One region of the Delftia tsuruhatensis genome, then DNA from elsewhere that is predicted to be linked to it. Evidence: riboswitches for the same ligand, from Rfam matches in the RefSeq annotation. Region 1 holds a riboswitch; the other holds the start of a gene.
The links. A riboswitch is a leader RNA that binds a small molecule or an ion and turns the genes downstream of it on or off. The one in region 1 is predicted to bind glycine.
Positions count from the first base shown of each region.

Region 2: linked by a shared signal. The riboswitch ahead of L1Z78_RS02405 (D-amino acid dehydrogenase) and the one ahead of gcvT (glycine cleavage system aminomethyltransferase GcvT) in region 1 are both predicted to bind glycine.

Region 1 is NZ_LR813084.1:2,512,928-2,517,317, reverse strand. It holds gene L1Z78_RS11350 (hypothetical protein) at 1-111, opposite strand, end outside; gene L1Z78_RS11345 (fatty acid--CoA ligase) at 271-1,860, opposite strand; glycine riboswitch at 2,019-2,130, shown strand; glycine riboswitch at 2,146-2,263, shown strand; gene gcvT (glycine cleavage system aminomethyltransferase GcvT) at 2,322-3,458, shown strand; gene gcvH (glycine cleavage system protein GcvH) at 3,596-3,970, shown strand; gene gcvP (aminomethyl-transferring glycine dehydrogenase) at 4,070-4,390, shown strand, end outside.
Region 2 is NZ_LR813084.1:516,428-520,817, reverse strand. It holds gene L1Z78_RS02410 (PepSY domain-containing protein) at 1-2,015, opposite strand, end outside; glycine riboswitch at 2,306-2,416, shown strand; gene L1Z78_RS02405 (D-amino acid dehydrogenase) at 2,508-3,839, shown strand; gene L1Z78_RS02400 (FIST signal transduction protein) at 3,855-4,390, opposite strand, start outside.

The sequences.
Region 1 (4,390 bases):
CTCCAGGGCTGCGTAGTCCGCACCGTAAGGCGGGGCTTTCAGTTGGGCACACCCCGTAGCCAGAACCGCCACCGCGCAGATTGCAAAAACGCGAACGTAGGACACGAACATTTTTCTCTCACCCTTAGGATTATTTGAAGGACGAGAATGTAATGCAAAGTAACCACTTCGCTTCAGAATATTCCTAAGAAGTGGCTTCTTTCAGACGCGTCTTATGAACGTATACGACCGCGCACCATCATGCAGACCGCACGCTGGATAGAAGCCTTCTCAACCCACCCCCCTCAGCAACTGCTTCTGTATCTTCCCGCTGGCCGTCTTGGGCAGGGCTTCGCGGAAGTGGTAGCGGCGCGGGCGCTTGTAGGCGGCCAGCCGGTCGCCGTGGACCAGGAAGGCATCCAGCGCCTCGGCCGTGGGCGCTGCACCGGGCCTGGCGACCACATGGGCCGCGACGATCTGGCCCCAGCGCTCGTCGGCCTCGCCGATGACGGCGACCTCCAGCACATCGGCATGCTCGACCAGGGCGTCCTCCACCTCGCGCGGATAGACGTTCTCGGCGCCGGAATTGATCATGTAGTCGATGCGGTCGCGGATCCACAGATGGCCATCATCGTCGATGTGGCCCAGGTCGCCCGTGTGGTACCAGCCATGGGCCAGGGCACGCGCGTTGGCATCGGGTCGGTTGAGGTAGCCGGCCATCATGCAGGGGCCGCGCACCAGGATCTCGCCGACCTCGCCGGGCAGGCAGGCCTCGGCCGGATCGGTGGGTGCGTTGTCCTCGCGCACACGCGCCACGATGAGGTCATGGCCCATGGAGGGCAGCCCGGCCGAGCCCGCATGCGAGAGCTGCTCGCGCGGCGGCAGGATGGACATGCAGGGCCCCATCTCGGTGGTGCCGTAGACCTGGACCAGGTCGCTGCCGACCTTGCGCGTCCATTCGCGGATCAGGTGCGGCGCCATGGAGGCGCCGCCGTACTCCACCAGCCGCAGCGCGGGCGCCTGTTGCGGCGAGGCCAGAGGGTCGGCCAGCAGCATGGTGATCATGGTCGGAGCCGCGAAGAAGAACGTCACGCGCTCCTCGCGGATCAGGCGCCAGGCCTCGGCCACATCGAAGCGGCGCAGCAGCACTTGGGTGGCACCGGCCTGCAGGCGCGGCAGGAAGCTGGTGTGCAGCTCGGCCGTGTGGTTGAGCGGCGCCATGGCCAGGCCCACGTCGTCGCGCGTGAACTGCATGGTCTGGTGCATGAGGGCGTTGTGCGCCAGCTTGCTGCGGTGCGTGTGCAGCACGCCCTTGGGCCGGCCCGTGGTACCGCTGGTGTACATGAGGATGCAGGGGTCGTTCTCCCGCACCTGTGCCTGTGGTGGCGCGCTGCTGCGGCCGCGGGCCAGGGCCGACAGGCGCTGCGTGGCCCAGATGGGCAGGGCATCGGTCTGCGCATCGTCGGCGAAGATCCAGTGCGCGGGGCTGCCGCCGCCGTCGGCCTTGAGCAGGGCCTGGGCACGGGCGACGGTCTCGCTGCCCTCGGCCTCGAAGACCAGGGCGCGGGCGCCGCCGTCCTGGAGGATGAAGGCCAGCTCCTGCGGCGCCAGCCGATAGTTGACGGGGTTGAAGATGGCGCCCAGGCGGGCGGCCGCCAGCATGGTGAAGACGAAGGCAGGCGTGTTGTAGAGGAAGGCCGCGACCACGTCGCCATGGCCGATGCCCAGATCGGCCAGGCCATGGGCATGGCGATTGACCTCGGCATCCAGCTGCGCATAGGTCCAGGCCCGGCGCTCGCCCCCTTCCCAGGCCACCAGGGCCTCCTTGTTCGACAGATAACGGGCCGGCCAGGCCAGTGTGTCTCCCAGCGTCTGCTGCATGTGCGCTTCTTTCTTCCCGCTCACGAGATTCATATAACGATGCATCTCAATGTAGGAGATTTTTTAGACAGTTATGCAATTTGCAAATACCTCCATGCAAGGAAAACGCCGCAGCCCGCGGAAATCCCGCAGCAGCGCATGCGCCGTGCACGGCTAGAATGCGCCGGTCAGGAGAGAGTGCCCGCCCGGCCGCCACGGTCGCAGGCAGCGGCACCGCCGAAGGCGCAGGGTTCGCTCCGAACGCTCAGGCAAAAGGACTGGCACCGCCTGCCGCCACGGTCGCAGGCGTTCCTTGCTGGAGAGAGATGCAGTGCACGGCGGCGTGCCCATCCACCGAAGGAGCAAGCCCCACGCCCGGAAGGTGCGGGTGAATCTCTCAGGTAAAGCGGACAGCAGGGCAGGACATCCCGGCATGCCGGGATGGCGTATTGCCTTGCCACTTGCCCGAAGAGAGACCCTCCTTGACCGCTGCCGCCCCCACCCCCGACCTGCTCAAGACCCCGCTGTCCGCCCTGCACCAGGAGCTGGGCGCACGCATGGTGCCCTTCGCCGGCTACTCCATGCCCGTGCAGTACCCGCAAGGCCTGATGGCCGAGCACCTGCACACACGCCAGGCAGCCGGCCTGTTCGACGTCTCCCACATGGGCCAGATCAGCCTGCGCGGCCCGGATGCCGATGCGGCGCTGGAATCGCTGCTGCCCATGGACGTCCTGGGCCTGGGCGAGCACCGCCAGCGCTACGGCCTGCTGCTCGATGACGCGGGCGGCATCCTCGACGACCTGATGTTCGTGCGCCGCGAGGACGACCTGTTCCTCGTCGTCAACGGCGCCTGCAAGAACGAGGATCTGGCGCACATCCAGGCCCGTATCGGCCAGCGCTGCGAGATCGTGCCGCAGTTCGACCGGGGCCTGCTGGCCTTGCAGGGCCCGCAGGCCGCTGTCGCGCTGGAGCGCCTGCTGCCGGACACGGCTGGCCTGGTCTTCATGACGGGCGGCCATTTCGAATGGAGCGGGGCCGAGCTGTACATCACGCGCAGCGGCTATACCGGCGAGGACGGCTTCGAGATCTCGGTGCCGGCCGAGGCCGCCGAGGCACTGGCCCGCGCGCTGCTGACCCAGCCCGAGGTCCGGCCCGTGGGCCTGGGCGCGCGCAATTCGCTGCGCCTGGAAGCCGGCCTGTGCCTGTACGGCAACGACCTGGACACGACGACGACACCGGCCGAAGCCGCGCTGAACTGGGCGGTGCAGAAGGTGCGCCGCATCGGCGGCGAGCGCGAAGGCGGCTTTCCCGGCGCCGCCACCGTGCTGGCCCAACTGCAGTCGCCCGAGCTGCTCACGCGCAAGCGCGTGGGCCTGGTGGCACTGGAGCGCGTGCCCGTGCGCGAGGGCACCGAACTGCAGGACGCCAGTGGCCGCAAGGTCGGCACCGTCACCAGCGGCCTGCTGTCGCCCACGCTGAACCAGCCCATCGCCCTGGCCTATGTGGAGCCGGCCAGCGCTGCCACAGGCACCACGCTGCAGGCCATGGTGCGCGGCAAGGCCGTGCCCATGCAGGTGCAGGCTACGCCTTTCGTCGCCCCCCGTTACCACCGAGGTTGAGGACGGCCTGCGCACCGGAGGCGGTGTCCGGTTCCCGCGGATTCGGTTTTCCCGCCGCCGCATGCCGCTACAGTGCGCACTGACCTTTCTCAAACCGCCTTTCACAGGTTTTTTCCAGTTTCCATCCGGAGCAAATCATGAGCATCCAGTATTCCAAGGACCACGAGTGGATCAACGCCGCCAATCCTGACGCGGCCATCGTCGGCATCACCGTCCATGCGCAGGACGCGCTGGGCGACGTGGTCTTCGTCGACCTGCCCGCCGTGGGCGCCAGCTTCAACCAGGGCGACGTGGCCGGCGTGGTCGAATCCGTCAAGGCCGCCGCCGACGTCTACATGCCCGTCAGCGGCGAGATCGTCGAGGTCAACGAAGCCCTGCGCGACGACCCATCCCTGGCCAACAGCGATCCGCTGGGCGCAGGCTGGTTCTTCAAGGTCAGGCTCAGCGATGCCGGCCAGCTGGCCGGCCTGCTCGACGAAGCGGCCTATACCGCCTTCGCGCAGAACGCCTGATGGCGCCACGGGCACCCCTGGTGCCCGTCTTTCTTCAGGCGGGTGCGCCCGGCGCGGCCGACGCACCCGCCACCCTCAGCTTTTGAGACAGGTCCCTCCATGCTGATGTCCTCCACCCAGCCCCTTGCAGCCCTCGAAAACGCCACCGAATTCGTGGCCCGCCATATCGGCATCGCCCCCGAAGACGAGGCCCACATGCTCAGCGCCATCGGTGCCGCCTCGCGCGACGCGCTGATCGATGCCATCGTGCCGCCCACCATCCGGCGCCACCAGCCCATGGCGCTGCCGCCCGCCGCCACCGAAGCCCAGGCACTGGCGGAACTGAAGGCGCTCGCGGGCCGCAACCAGCTGCTCAGGAGCTTCATCGGCCAGGGCTACCACGGCACGCACACGCCGGGCGTCATCCTGCGCAACATTCTC
Region 2 (4,390 bases), 2.0 Mb from region 1:
TCCTGCGGCAGCGAGGCGACCGAGTAGCTGCGCGGCGCCAGCGCCCGGAGCGCATCGGCCACGGCCTGGGGCGCGGTGCCCGCAGCGAATTCACCGGGCAGGGGCAGCACGCTGGACGCCAGCGCCTCGCGCAATGGCATGGACTGCCCTCGCCAGCGCACCACGGCCATGCCGTCGCAGGCCTGGCGCAGCAGCCAGGCATCGACCATCTCGGGAGCATGGCGTGGCAGGACCTCGACCAGGGCGCCGGCCTGCCACGCGGGAACCGCGCCTTCGGGCGGGGCCAGCCGCAGCGTGTACAGGCCCGCGCCCTGGCTGCCGGGATTGCAGTGCTCGCGCGCCTGCAGCCGCCATGGCAAGAACACGGGTGCCACCGCCTCGGGCGGCCCGGACACGCCGGGCTCCACGCCAAAATGCCCTGCCAGCGCCTGCTGCCAGGCGCTCCAGGCGGCGGCATCCTCGCCATCCATTTCGATCAGCGGAAACACCGGCTGCGCGCCCAGGCGGCGCAGCTGGTGGTCCAGCGCATGGCCGAAGCCGCAAAAGGCCGCGTACTGCCGTTCGCCCAGCGCCAGCAGGCCGTACTGCAGCTGCGGCAGGGCAGATCCCGAGGCCGCGCCCAGCAGGCGCGCGAAGCGGCGCGCGGCATCGGGCGGGTCGCCTTCGCCAAAGCTGCTGGCCACGAAGAGCACGCGCCGGTGGTGGCGCAATTGCTCGGCATCGAGCCGGGCCACGGACTGCAGCGTCGCGGCCAGCCCCGCGCCGCGCAATGCGGCCACCGTGGCCACGGCCAGCCGTTGCGCATGGCCGGCCTGGCTGGCGAAGGCCACCAGCACGGCATCCTGGCCGGCAGGCGGGATGGCCGCGCCCTGCGCCAGCGCCTGGTGCTCGCGCGCCACGGCGCGCGCCTTGCGGCGGCGGTCCAGGTAGAGCATCCATCCCGTGATGGCGAACAAGGGCATGACCAGCGAGGCCAGCGTCATGACGATGCGCCCCGGGAGGCCGAAGTAGGTGCCCATGTGCAGCGGATAGATGGCCCCCACGGCGCGCCGCCCCGTGGGCAGGTCGGCATGGCGCTCGTCGCGCTGCACGGTGCCGTCTGGCAGCAGGGCCATCTGGTTGCGGGCGCGCTCGTGGGCGGCATCGGCATCCAGCCAGCTGATCTGCAGCGGCTGGCCCGCGCGTTCGGGCAGGCGCAGCTGCGCCAGTGTCCAGCCCCGGGCCACGTGTTCGAAGCCAGCCCAGCCTGGGCCGATGTCCACGGGCTGCGTGGCGGCCGGCTCCGGCCTCGGGCCGCCGCGCGCAGCGGCTTGCGCGGGCGCGGCAGCGCGCGGCGGAACGCCGGCCCAGCCATCCACCGTGCTGCGCACCACGCCGAAGGCCCAGTACATGCCCGTGAGCGTGAACACCACGTAGGCCACCAGCGCCCAGGTGCCCAGCACCGAATGCAGGCCCCACAGGAAGGAGCGGCCCTTGAGCGCCGGATCGAAGGTCAGCCAGGCGCGCCAGGACAGCGGCCGGCGCGGCCAGCGCAGGTACAGGCCCGACAGCGACAGCATCAGCAGCAGGCCGGCCAGCGTGCCCGTGACGGGCTTGCCGTCGTCGCGCGGCAGCAGCAGCCAGCGGTGCAGGCGCTCCACCCATCCGAAGAACTCCGCGCCCTGCTGCCCGGGCAACTGCGCGCCCGTGTAGGGATCGACGAAGACGGTCTGGCCCCGGCGCTGGCCGGCCGCCGGCTTGAAGGCCACCTGGGCCGAGCGCCCAGGCTCGGCAAACACGGTGATGCGCTGGACCGCGCGCTGCTCGCCGGCTTCGCGCAGCGCGGCCACGATCTGCGGCGGCGCCAGCGCTACGGCCTCGCGCACGGGCACCGAGGCCGTGCCGGGATTGAGCCAGTCCAGGATCTCCTCGTGGAATGAAAATACCGCGCCCGACAGGCCGATGACGATGAGCACCGTGCCGGCCGTGATGCCGACGAACCAGTGCAGCTGGAACCAGATTTTCTTGAAGCGCATGAAACAGGCCGGCGACGGGAGACTGGCAGCGGACAGGGAGTGCACGGCACCCGTGCCTCGGCCCCATGGACGCGGGGAGCCGATCAGCGCGCGATTCTAAATCGTTCTCATTCATGGCCTGTGGCATGCCAACCGTTGGCCCGGATGCCGGCCTGGGGTTTTCGCCTAGGCTGGCACCCTGAGGCCAGCGCCTAGAATCGCCAGCAGCAGGAGAGCAGGCGGGTGCCGCGGCATCCGCCTCACCGAAGGCGCAAACTCCCATACACGCTCAGGTACCGTACTGCGAACACATCATGCCGTCTGGAGAGTCGCCGCCCGCAAGGTACGGCGCACCGAAGGAGCAAGCCCCGTCCCCATGGACGGCGGTGAATCTCTCAGGTACCAAGGACAGGGGGAGCGGCAGCTGCGTCACGACGGACGCCGGCTGCTTGCCATGCCCATCAAGCATCCAGCCTCCGTGTGACCGGCACATGCCTTTGAAAGGGCATCGTCATGCGCGTCATCGTTCTCGGAGCCGGCCTGCTCGGCACCACCTCGGCCTACTATCTGCAATCCCTGGGTCACGAAGTGACCGTCATCGACCGCCAGGCCTCGCCGGGCGCCGAGACCAGCTTCGCCAACGGCGGACAGATCTCGGTCAGCCATGCCGAGCCCTGGGCCAATCCCGGCGCGCCGTTCAAGCTGCTGGGCTGGCTGGGCCGCGAGGACGCCCCGCTGCTGTTCCGCCTGCGCGCCGACATGCGCCAGTGGCTCTGGGGCCTGTCCTTCCTGCGCAACTGCACGCCGGCGCGCACGCGCCACAACATCCGGCAGATCGTGCGCCTGGGCACCTACAGCCGCGATGCCCTGCGGCAGCTGCGCGCCGACACCGGCCTGCAGTACGAGCAGCGCACCCAGGGCATCCTGCACTTCTACACCAACGCCCGCGAGTTCGAAGGGGCGCTCAAGCCCACCGAGCAGATGCAGGCCCTGGGCTGCGACCGCCGCCTGATCGATGTCGACGAGGCCGTGCGCCTGGAACCCGCCCTGGCCCAGGTGCGCGAGCGCATCGCGGGCGCCACCTACACGGCGCAGGACGAATCGGGCGACGCCAACCTCTTCACGCGCGAGCTGGCCCGCATCGCCGCCACCACCGGCGTGCGCTTTCTCCACGGCCACCACATCACGGCACTGCGCACCACGGGCGCGGGCGCCAGCCGCCATATCGACCATGTGGAAGTCACCAATGCCGACGGCCGCTACGAACGCATCCAGGGGGACGCCTACGTGCTGGCCCTGGGCTCGTTCAGCCCGCTGCTGGCGGCACCGCTGGGCCTGCGCCTGCCCATCTATCCGGCCAAGGGCTACTCCGTGACCCTGCCCGTGCTGGATGCCGCCAAGGCCTACCAGGTCAGCCTCACCGACGACGAGTTCAAGCTGGTGTTCTCGCGCTACACGGGCGCGCAGGGCGACCGGCTGCGCATCGCAGGCACGGCCGAGTTCAACGGCTATGACCGCAACCTCGATCCCGTGCGCTGCGAGGCCATCGTGCGGCGCGTGCAACAGCTGTTCCCTGGCGCCGGCGACGCCAGCCAGGCCCGGTACTGGAGCGGCCTGCGCCCCGCCACACCGAGCAACGTGCCGCTGATCGGCCGTTCGCCGGTCGCCAACCTGTTCCTGAACACAGGCCACGGGACGCTGGGCTGGACGCATGCCTGCGGCTCGGGCCTGGCGCTGGCCGAGCTGGTCAGCGGCCGACGCCCGGCCGTGGATTTCGATTTCCTCGGGGTGCAGGCACTGGAACCGGCACCCGGTGCGGGCGCCGCGCGTCCGCGTGCCATCTGAGACCTGCTGACGCCGCTACGCCGTGAATACCGTCAACACACCTGCGAAGCGGTGCAGGCGCGCGTCCATGATCTCGGCCTCGGCCACGAAGCCGATCAGCGGCACGTCGCCCAACGCGTGGCGCAGGGTGCGCAGTTCGGCATCGGGGCCTCCGAACAGGCCGCCACCGCGGCCCCGGCAGCTGATGTAGATGGCGCCGCGGATGGGCGGCTGCGATGGCTCCGGCGCCTGGCCGTCGCCGGGCTCCGCCGCATCGCGCAGCGCCGCGCCCAGCTGCAGCAGTTCCTGGCGTGCGACCTGGGCCTGGCGGCGACAGAAGATCACGGAATGCCCGGCCTCCACGGCGCAGGACAGGGCCACGCCCTGGCGCAGCGGATCCAGGCCGACCAGGGTCAGCACCTGGGCCTCTTCCGTCAGCACGCCATGGGCCATGCCCCGGCCCGGCGGCGCAATCGCCGCCAGCGTGGTGCGCACCGTGGTCAGCGCGGGCTGCCAGTCGCTGCCTTCCAGCTCCACGCCCAGCAACTGCAGCAGGCGCTGCAGTGCCGGGT